DNA from 3 places in the Escherichia sp. TC-EC600-tetX4 genome. Region 3 is predicted to be linked to each of the others. Evidence: riboswitches for the same ligand, from Rfam matches in the RefSeq annotation. Region 3 holds a riboswitch; each other region holds the start of a gene.
What was found. A riboswitch is a leader RNA that binds a small molecule or an ion and turns the genes downstream of it on or off. The one in region 3 is predicted to bind thiamine pyrophosphate.
Positions count from the first base shown of each region.

Region 1: another riboswitch for thiamine pyrophosphate. It lies ahead of thiC (phosphomethylpyrimidine synthase ThiC); the one in region 3 lies ahead of thiM (hydroxyethylthiazole kinase).
Region 2: another riboswitch for thiamine pyrophosphate. It lies ahead of thiB (thiamine ABC transporter substrate binding subunit); the one in region 3 lies ahead of thiM (hydroxyethylthiazole kinase).

Region 1 covers NZ_CP079924.1:4,285,243-4,288,520, reverse strand. Annotated here, with positions in the region: gene thiE (thiamine phosphate synthase) at 1-143, opposite strand, end outside; gene thiC (phosphomethylpyrimidine synthase ThiC) at 143-2,038, opposite strand; TPP riboswitch at 2,119-2,219, opposite strand; gene rsd (sigma D regulator) at 2,271-2,747, opposite strand; gene nudC (NAD(+) diphosphatase) at 2,842-3,278, shown strand, end outside.
Region 2 covers NZ_CP079924.1:3,775,572-3,778,849, reverse strand. Annotated here, with positions in the region: gene thiP (thiamine/thiamine pyrophosphate ABC transporter permease ThiP) at 1-730, opposite strand, end outside; gene thiB (thiamine ABC transporter substrate binding subunit) at 706-1,689, opposite strand; TPP riboswitch at 1,720-1,819, opposite strand; gene sgrR (DNA-binding transcriptional regulator SgrR) at 1,853-3,278, opposite strand, start outside.
Region 3 covers NZ_CP079924.1:1,692,844-1,696,121, forward strand. Annotated here, with positions in the region: gene rcnB (Ni(II)/Co(II) efflux transporter accessory subunit RcnB) at 1-119, opposite strand, end outside; gene rcnA (nickel/cobalt efflux protein RcnA) at 338-1,162, opposite strand; gene rcnR (Ni(II)/Co(II)-binding transcriptional repressor RcnR) at 1,283-1,555, shown strand; TPP riboswitch at 1,647-1,743, shown strand; gene thiM (hydroxyethylthiazole kinase) at 1,778-2,566, shown strand; gene thiD (bifunctional hydroxymethylpyrimidine kinase/phosphomethylpyrimidine kinase) at 2,563-3,278, shown strand, end outside.

The DNA.
Region 1 (3,278 bases), 2.0 Mb from region 3:
ACCTCTTCATCGCGCCGATCTTTGATGCGTAGCTGGAGAGTACGTACGCCTGCATCCAACAGACGTTCGATCCACTGTACGCTGTCCACCACCGGGTACAGTCCTGAACGAAAAGGTACAGGAGGAAAATCAGGCTGATACATCACGCTTCCTCCTTACGCAGGTAGATTTCTCCGCCTCTGGCACGGAAGTTCTCCGACATATCCGCCATTCCCATTTCAATAGTTTGCGTGGCGGCGTAATCACGCACTTCCTGGCTGATTTTCATCGAGCAGAATTTCGGCCCACACATGGAGCAAAAATGGGCGACTTTACCTGACTCTTGCGGCAGGGTTTCATCGTGATAAGCGCGGGCGGTAAACGGGTCGAGGGCCAGATTAAACTGGTCTTCCCAGCGAAATTCGAAGCGGGCTTTCGACATGGCGTTATCGCGAATTTGCGCGCCCGGATGCCCTTTCGCCAGGTCAGCGGCGTGGGCAGCAATCTTATAGGTGATAAGCCCCTGCTTAACATCTTCTTTATTGGGCAGACCCAGATGCTCTTTTGGCGTTACGTAACAGAGCATCGCGCAGCCAAACCAGCCAATCATCGCCGCACCAATCCCCGACGTGAAGTGGTCATAGCCCGGCGCAATATCGGTAGTTAGCGGCCCCAGAGTGTAAAACGGCGCTTCGTGGCAGTGCTCTAACTCCTCGGTCATATTGCGGCGGATCATCTGCATCGGCACGTGGCCTGGGCCTTCAATCATCACCTGCACGTCATATTCCCAGGCAATTTTGGTCAGTTCGCCCAGCGTATGCAGCTCGGCAAACTGCGCTTCATCGTTGGCGTCCTGAATAGAACCGGGGCGCAGACCGTCGCCCAGCGACAGCGAAACGTCATAAGCGGCACAGATTTCACAAATTTCGCGGAAGTGTTGATAGAGGAAATTTTCCTGATGATGGGAGAGGCACCATTTCGCCATAATCGAACCGCCGCGAGAGACGATACCGGTCAGGCGTTTCGCGGTCATCGGCACATAGCGCAGCAGTACGCCCGCATGGATAGTGAAGTAATCCACACCTTGCTCGGCCTGTTCCAGCAGCGTGTCGCGGAACGCTTCCCAGGTAAGATCTTCGGCGATCCCGTTAACCTTCTCCAGCGCCTGGTAGATCGGCACTGTACCGATCGGCACCGGGCTGTTACGCAAAATCCACTCGCGGGTTTCGTGAATATAGCGACCGGTGGAGAGATCCATCACCGTATCCGCTCCCCAGCGCGTGGACCATACCAGCTTTTCCACTTCTTCTTCGATGGAAGAGGTGACCGCCGAGTTGCCGATATTGGCGTTAACTTTTACCAGGAAATTGCGACCAATAATCATCGGCTCCGATTCCGGATGATTAATGTTGGCCGGGATAATCGCACGTCCGGCAGCAACTTCATCACGGACAAATTCCGCAGTGATATTTTCCGGCAGATGTGCGCCAAAGCTCATTCCCGGATGCTGGTGGCGTAAAACCTCGCTACGGATGCGCTCGCGGCCCATATTCTCGCGGATGGCGATGAATTCCATTTCCGGCGTGATGATGCCCTGGCGGGCGTAGTGCAGTTGGGTGACACGGCGTCCTGCTTTGGCGCGTTTTGGTGTTAGTACGCCGCTAAAACGCAGTTCGTCGAGGCCATCATCTGCCAGCCGCGCTTTAGTGTAATCGGAACTGCGCACGGTAAGTTCTTCGGTATCGCCGCGCGCATCGATCCACGGCTGGCGTAGTTTTGCCAGCCCTTGCTGCACGTTAATGGCAATCTGCGGATCACCATACGGGCCGGAGGTGTCGTAGACCGGAATCGCTTCGTTTTCTTCGTACTGCGGCTGTTCTTTGCTACCGCCAATTAGCGTCGGGCTAAGCTGGATCTCACGCATCGGCACGCGCACGCCGGGGTGTGTGCCAGTGATATAAATGCGTTTTGAGTTGGGAAAGGCGGTGCCTTCCAGGGTGTCGATAAAATGTTGGGCCCGGGCGCGTTGTTCGCGGCGGGTCAGTTTTGTTGCAGACATAGCTCATTCCAAAAAGTTAAGGACGTGGCTTGTCAGACGACGGATGAAGCAAGAGACGATCGCCGCAGGGGCGATGCGATAGCAGATTAACTCTTGTTCCCTTCGCAGGTATTAGCCTGATCAGGTTCCGCGGATCCCGAATAAACGGTCTCAGCCAGTTAAGGCACTCCGACAAGAAATTAGCCCCGCAAATGGGGCATTGAATGTAAATTACGCGTTAACAGCGCAGAACTCAAGCAGGATGTTTGACGCGGGCGGCGTCAAGCACCAGCAGAATCAGCTTATCTTCCAGCACAAAGCGCGCTTCCAGCGCCTCGCCGATGTCAGATAAAACCTGTTGAAACTCAAGGTAATTATCATGATCGATGGCGGTTTCCAGACTGGAATCGTAGTAATCCATAATCTGTTGAGTATTGGCTTCGAGTTGCGGCCAAATCTTCGCGGCGCGCGCGAGTTGCCCGTTGCCTTCCAGCTTATGAAGAATGCGCTCATAAATACTGAAATGTCCGGCAGACAAGTAATCGACCAGGCTCTGACAAAAATCATCAAGGGCTTTTTCGTTTAGCCTCATGTACGATTCTTTGCCAGGCTTAATGCCAACCAGATTGTAGTAAGCCACGAGCAGATGCTTACGTACATGTAGCCAGCGATCAACCAGTTTGTTACTTCCTCTGACGCGCTCCGTCAGGTTATCGAGCTGGTTAAGCATGATTGACTCCGCAAGTTTGTATTCAAAAACTGCTCAGTGAGAAATGTAAAAACCATGTTAAACATGCCAGTGATGCAAAGGTAGTGCAAGAGCTATGGATCGTATAATTGAAAAATTAGATCACGGCTGGTGGGTCGTCAGCCATGAACAAAAATTATGGTTGCCGAAGGGAGAATTGCCATATGGCGAAGCGGCAAATTTCGATCTTGTGGGTCAGCGCGCACTACAAATCGGCGAATGGCAGGGGGAACCTGTTTGGTTAGTACAACAGCAGCGGCGTCACGATATGGGGTCGGTACGTCAGGTCATTGATCTCGATGTTGGGCTGTTTCAACTGGCCGGACGAGGCGTACAACTGGCGGAGTTTTACCGATCGCATAAATACTGTGGTTACTGCGGGCATGAAATGTATCCGAGCAAAACCGAATGGGCGATGCTGTGCAGCCATTGCCGTGAGCGTTACTACCCGCAAATCGCCCCCTGCATTATTGTTGCCATCCGTCGCGATGATTCGATCCTCCTCGCCCAGCA
Region 2 (3,278 bases), 2.1 Mb from region 3:
CCGCGCGGGCAGGATCGTAGTCGTAACTCAGCGCCTGATAGATTGCCAGCTCGATAGTGGTCGCCTGCGGACCGCCCCCCAGCGATAGCACGGTGGCGAAGCTGGCGAAACAGAGCATAAAGATAAGCGCAGCAACCGGCGGGATTTGTCGCCGTAACCACGGCCATTCGACGAAGCGGAAAAAATGCCAGCTACGCATCCCAAGCTGGGCGGCAAGTTGACGCTGTTCGCCGGGGATGTTTTCCAGTGCCTGGAGTAATAAGCGGCTCGCCATCGGCAGATTAAAAAACACATGGGCCAGCAAAATACCTTGCAGGCCGTAGGGCGAAAAGGTCCACTCCAGACCGAGCGATTGGCAGAGTGTTGCCAGCCAGCCCTGGCGACCATAGACGCTAAGAATGCCGAAAACAGCGACCAACACCGGGAGGATCAAGGTCATTGCACACAGACGCAACAGCGCCAGCCGACCCGGAAAGCGCCTGCGATAGAGCGCGCGGGCGAGGAATATCGCGGGTATGACAGAGAGCAGTGCCGAGAGAAACGCCTGCCAGAAGGAGAAGCGCACCACATGCCACAGATAGCTGTCCTGCCAGACTGCCACCCAGTCATCCTGCGGCGCGTTCCACCACAGGGCGAGAAACGCCGCCAGCGCAACCGCTACCACCAGCGTGGTGGCGCTTACACCTGGAATTAACCAGCCGGGAATTAACGGCTGACGGCGCGTTGCCATTCGCTAATCCATGCCTGACGTTGTGCCGCCACTTCGGCTGGCGTGAACTCCAACGTGGTTGCGGGTTTGGTCAATTTTTCAAAACCGGCAGGCAGCGTGACGTTTGCCACCGGATACATCCAGTTGCCGGTTGGGATCGCATTCTGGAAAGCCGGAGAAACCATAAACTGGAGGAATTTTTGCGCCAGCTCCGGCTGCTTGCTGGCAGCGGTGCGGGCGGCGACTTCCACTTGCAGATAGTGACCTTCGCTGAAGTTCGCGGCGGCGTAGTTATCTTTCTTCTCTTCGAGAATGTGATAAGCCGGAGAGGTGGTGTAACTCAGTACCAGATCGCTTTCACCTTTTAAAAACAGGCCGTAGGCTTCGCTCCAGCCTTTGGTGACCGTGACCGTTTTCTTCGCCAGTTTCTGCCAGGCTTGTGGGGCGTCATCGCCATAGACTTTTTGCATCCATAGCAACAGACCCAGCCCCGGTGTACTGGTGCGCGGATCCTGATAAATCACCCGCCAGTTTTGATCGCTCTCAACCAGTTCTTTCAGGCTTTGTGGCGGGTTTTTCAGTTTGTTCTTGTCATAAACGAAGGCGAAGTAGCCATAATCAAACGGTACGAAAGTGTCATTATTCCAGCCGCCGGGAACGTTAACGGCATCCGCTGCCACACCGCTTTTGGCAAACAGTCCGGTTTTACTGGCGGCGTCTAACAGGTTGTTATCCAGCCCCAGCACCACATCGGCTTTACTGTTTTTGCCTTCCATCCGTAGACGGTTGAGAAGCGAAACGCCATCTTCCAGCGCCACCAGTTTCAGTTCGCAATTACAGTCGGCTTCAAAGGCTTTTTTAACCACCGGACCAGGCCCCCAGTCGGCGGCGAAGGAATCGTAGGTATAAACAGTCAGAACGGGTTTAGCGAAAACGGGCGCTGTGCACAGCAACAGCAGGGGCAGACATTTTTTTAACACTTTGCACCTCAAAAAAGAGTGGCAAAGGACTTGAGAAGGAGCCTCAAATCCCTTCGCCGGCGTTATCCGGATCAGGTTCGACGGGTATTTTCTCAGCGCACGCGTACGCGTGGCACCCCGTTGAGAACGGCGTTAGTGTAGTGATTTTGTTATCAACCAGCAATCATGGATCCGGTGGCGCAAACCACGCTGATTTAAAATCGAACCAGCCGAGGGTATTCATGCGCAGGCCGCGCATACTGCGTTGCCCCTGAATGATCAGCCAGTGGTGCAATAATGGCACCATCGCTTTGCTGGCGACCAGTTGCTGGCACCAGTTCGCCAGATTCATCTCGCCATTGCGCCAGCGAGCAGCGTCGGCTTGCCAGTCAATGGGAATGCAATGTTGTAGCAGTGGCACTTCGCATAAATGTGCGAAAACAGAGAAGTCCAGCGGCAGGGTAAAGTTGGCGCTGTTTAGCCAGATATCACTTTCGATCTCTCCTGTATGCCACTGATCGTAGTCGATCTCTTTGATTTTCAGCGTGACCTGGTGACTTGCCAGAATCTGCTGCATGATCCCGGCAATCACCCGATGCTCACTGTGATCCTGATAAAAGGTTAGGGTGAGGCTTTCCAGGCCAGCCGGTTTTTCGCTCTTTATGGTGCGGGCATGGTGCCAACGGGGGAGCAGTCCATAAGCCGGGAACCACAGTTGCTGGTACTGTTCCTCAGCGAAATAGACCAGATTAGTTGGAGAAAGCACATAGCTTACCCAGTCCCTGACTTGCTGATTCGCCCCGCGATGGGTGCGGCTGTCGAACAGTAAATAGTAGCAACCTTCCTCCAGGCGGCTTTCAATCTCTTTTTCCTCGCCCTGTGGACCTTTTAGCATCAGCCCTCCGGCTGGCTCGTCGGCAATTTCCGGCAGAACCCAGACGTTAACTTCGTCGATTAATGCCCGGTAACCGAAGAAGTCATCGAATGCCTGAATTTTCAGTTGATTGGTGCTGTTGCGAATCACCGCATACGGACCGGTGCCGATGGGATGGCTGGCAAAGTTACTGAGGGTTTCCCATTCGCGCGGCAGGATCATCGCCGGAACTTGCCCCAGCAGTAACGGTAACCAGCGGTCCGGTTGCGTGAGATGGATATCCAGCGTCCAGGGCGTCGGCGACACAATGTCAGCAATATGCGAATAGAGCGGCAGCGTATTGATTCGTTTTAAAGAGGCGATCACATCGTCCATTTCCAGTTCACGACCATGGTGAAAATGGACTCCTGGACGCAAAAAGAAACGCCAGTGAAGCGGTGAAATTTGCTGCCAGTGGTGGGCGATGTCTGCTTCCAGTTCCCCATTTTCCTCATTTATGCGCGTTAGCGAACTGAAGATTTGCCGGGCGATATGGGTTTCGGAACGGCGCAATGCGCTGCCAGGTAGCAGATTACGCAACGGACGATAGTAGAGCACGCGCAGGATGTGCCGCCCCTGGCGGAAGCTGCGGCCCAGATGAGAAACCAGCATTTGCCGCACAGTCGCTTTGTCGCCAACCAACTGCACCAGTTGATCGATACGATCCTGCTCCAGCAGGTCTTCCGCCCGCTGTTGC
Region 3 (3,278 bases):
CTTAACTCATACTTAGAAATTCCCGAGGTATTGGTCGAACCCGCGGTGGCTGGTGCGGCCCAGGCGGCACTGGTAACCAGCAAAAGCGCACCCAGCAACATCTTATTTTTAATGGTCATAAACTCTCCACTTTGGGGATCTGTAATATCAGTCGCATATCTTTCCTGCCATACAATATAACTGACAAGCGATATTTTGTTAGTGATCCCATGATTTCGTAAAAAGTGTAAATGAAAGGATGCCCTAAAAGCATCCTTAGCGAGCAGAGAGTCAGCGGAAATAGCTGATTTAAGAATCATCCTGGGCTGAAGATAACATGCAAGCCTAAAGGATTGAGTTATCGCATTATGCCCATGAAGCCATGTACGCCCATATACACACCGACTAAGCCAATCAACAGACTGGAAAAATAGGGGGCGCGTTTAGCGAGAGTGTTAAATCCGCTCCAGCGTTTTGCGACCTGCTGAACGCTGATTGCTGCGCCAACGCCTACGGTGACAAGCGTTAACGCCAGGCCAATGCTGAAACTGACGACCAGTGTTGCGCCCAGTGTCAGGGCTTTCAACTGAATGCATATCAACAGCACGGTAATTGCTGCCGGGCAGGGGATAAGGCCACCGGTTAAGCCAAATAACAAAATTTGCCAGTTGGTGACCTCTCTACCATCAAAGCGTCGTTTAATGTCATTGGCATGGGCTCGTGCATGGGCATCCTGATACTCGCCATGTTCGTGATGGTGATGATGTCCATGGTCGTGGTGATGTTCGTGATCGTGATGATGATGCTCATAATCATGCCCGTGCATATTCTCCAGCCAGTTGCGTTCGCCGCGCCAGGTACGCCAGAACATCCAGAACGCGGTGCTAATAATGATCACTGCGGAAATCAGCTGGAGCCACGGTTCTGCTGATTGAGCAGTAAAGCGCTTGCTGATCACCATCCCGCCAAAGGCAATTAACCAGACCACTGCGGTATGCGAAATAGTTGCTGCCAGTCCGAGCATCACCGCTTGTTTAATGGTGCCTTTGATGGCGATGATAAACGCCGCCATCATCGTTTTTGAGTGCCCTGGTTCCAGGCCATGAAGCGCACCAAGTAAGATGGCGCTGGGGATGAAGAACCAGGCGTTTCCTTGCTGAAGAAGAGTTGTAAATTCGGTCATGATAATAATTCTTAGTATTAATTCGGCAATCTGATTCTACTCCCCCCCAGTACCTGATACTACCCCCCAGTAGATTAATAGTGCTATGATTTTTCATATTCTTGTTAACCAGGTGTTGCCATGTCTCATACAATCCGTGATAAACAGAAACTGAAAGCGCGTGCCAGTAAGATTCAGGGCCAGGTCGTGGCGCTCAAGAAAATGCTCGACGAGCCGCACGAATGCGCTGCAGTTTTACAACAGATTGCTGCTATCCGTGGCGCGGTAAACGGTCTGATGCGGGAAGTGATTAAAGGTCATCTGACGGAACACATCGTTCACCAGGGGGATGAGCTAAAACGTGAAGAAGATCTGGATGTCGTTCTGAAGGTGCTGGATTCATATATCAAATAATTTATTAACGCGATTGTAAAACTGCCGTTTTTCCTCGTTTACAACGCGTGCGCTGGACATTACCATCCTCCTCTGCGATTTATCATCGCAACCAAACGACTCGGGGTGCCCTTCTGCGTGAAGGCTGAGAAATACCCGTATCACCTGATCTGGATAATGCCAGCGTAGGGAAGTCACGGACCACCAGGTCATTGCTTCTTCACGTTATGGCAGGAGCAAACTATGCAAGTCGACCTGCTGGGTTCAGCGCAATCTGCGCACGCGTTACACCTTTTTCACCAACATTCCCCTCTTGTGCACTGCATGACCAATGATGTGGTGCAAACCTTTACCGCCAATACCTTGCTGGCGCTCGGTGCATCGCCAGCGATGGTTATCGAAACCGAAGAGGCCAGTCAGTTTGCGGCTATCGCCAGTGCCTTGTTGATTAACGTTGGCACACTGACGCAGCCACGCGCTCAGGCGATGCGTGCTGCCGTTGAGCAAGCAAAAAGCTCTCAAACACCCTGGACGCTTGATCCAGTAGCGGTGGGTGCGCTCGATTATCGCCGCCATTTTTGTCATGAACTTTTATCTTTTAAACCGGCAGCGATACGTGGTAATGCTTCGGAAATCATGGCATTAGCTGGCATTGCTAATGGCGGACGGGGAGTGGATACCACTGACGCCGCAGCTAACGCGATACCCGCTGCACAAACACTGGCACGGGAAACTGGCGCAATCGTCGTGGTCACTGGCGAGATGGATTATGTTACCGATGGACATCGTATCATTGGTATTCACGGTGGTGATCCGTTAATGACCAAAGTGGTAGGAACTGGCTGTGCATTATCGGCGGTTGTCGCTGCCTGCTGTGCGTTACCAGGCGATACGCTGGAAAATGTCGCATCTGCCTGTCACTGGATGAAACAAGCCGGAGAACGCGCAGTCGCCAGAAGCGAGGGGCCAGGCAGTTTTGTTCCACATTTCCTTGATGCGCTCTGGCAATTGACGCAGGAGGTGCAGGCATGAAACGAATTAACGCTCTGACGATTGCCGGTACTGATCCGAGTGGTGGTGCGGGGATTCAGGCCGATCTTAAAACCTTCTCGGCACTTGGCGCTTATGGTTGCTCAGTTATTACTGCACTGGTGGCGCAAAATACCCGTGGCGTACAGTCGGTGTATCGCATTGAGCCTGATTTTGTCGCCGCCCAGCTCGATTCGGTGTTCAGCGATGTGCGAATCGATACCACTAAAATCGGTATGCTGGCGGAAACCGATATTGTTGAAGCGGTGGCAGAACGGTTGCAACGTTATCAGATCCAAAACGTGGTACTCGACACCGTTATGCTGGCAAAAAGCGGCGACCCGCTGCTTTCACCTTCGGCGGTTGCTACGCTGCGCAGTCGATTATTGCCACAGGTTTCATTAATAACGCCAAACTTGCCCGAAGCTGCCGCCTTGCTCGACGCGCCACACGCGCGCACCGAACAGGAAATGCTGGAACAAGGGCGATCGCTGTTGGCGATGGGCTGTGGCGCAGTGCTAATGAAAGGTGGTCATCTGGATGATGAGCAAAGCCCGGACTGGCTGTTTACCCGCGAGGGTGAACAACGGTTTACCGCACCGCGCATTATGACCAAAAACACCCACGGCACTGGTTGTACACTCTCTGCGGCGTTGGCTGCACTACGCCCGCGCCATACAAACTGGGCTGACACCGTACAGGAGGCAAAAAGCTG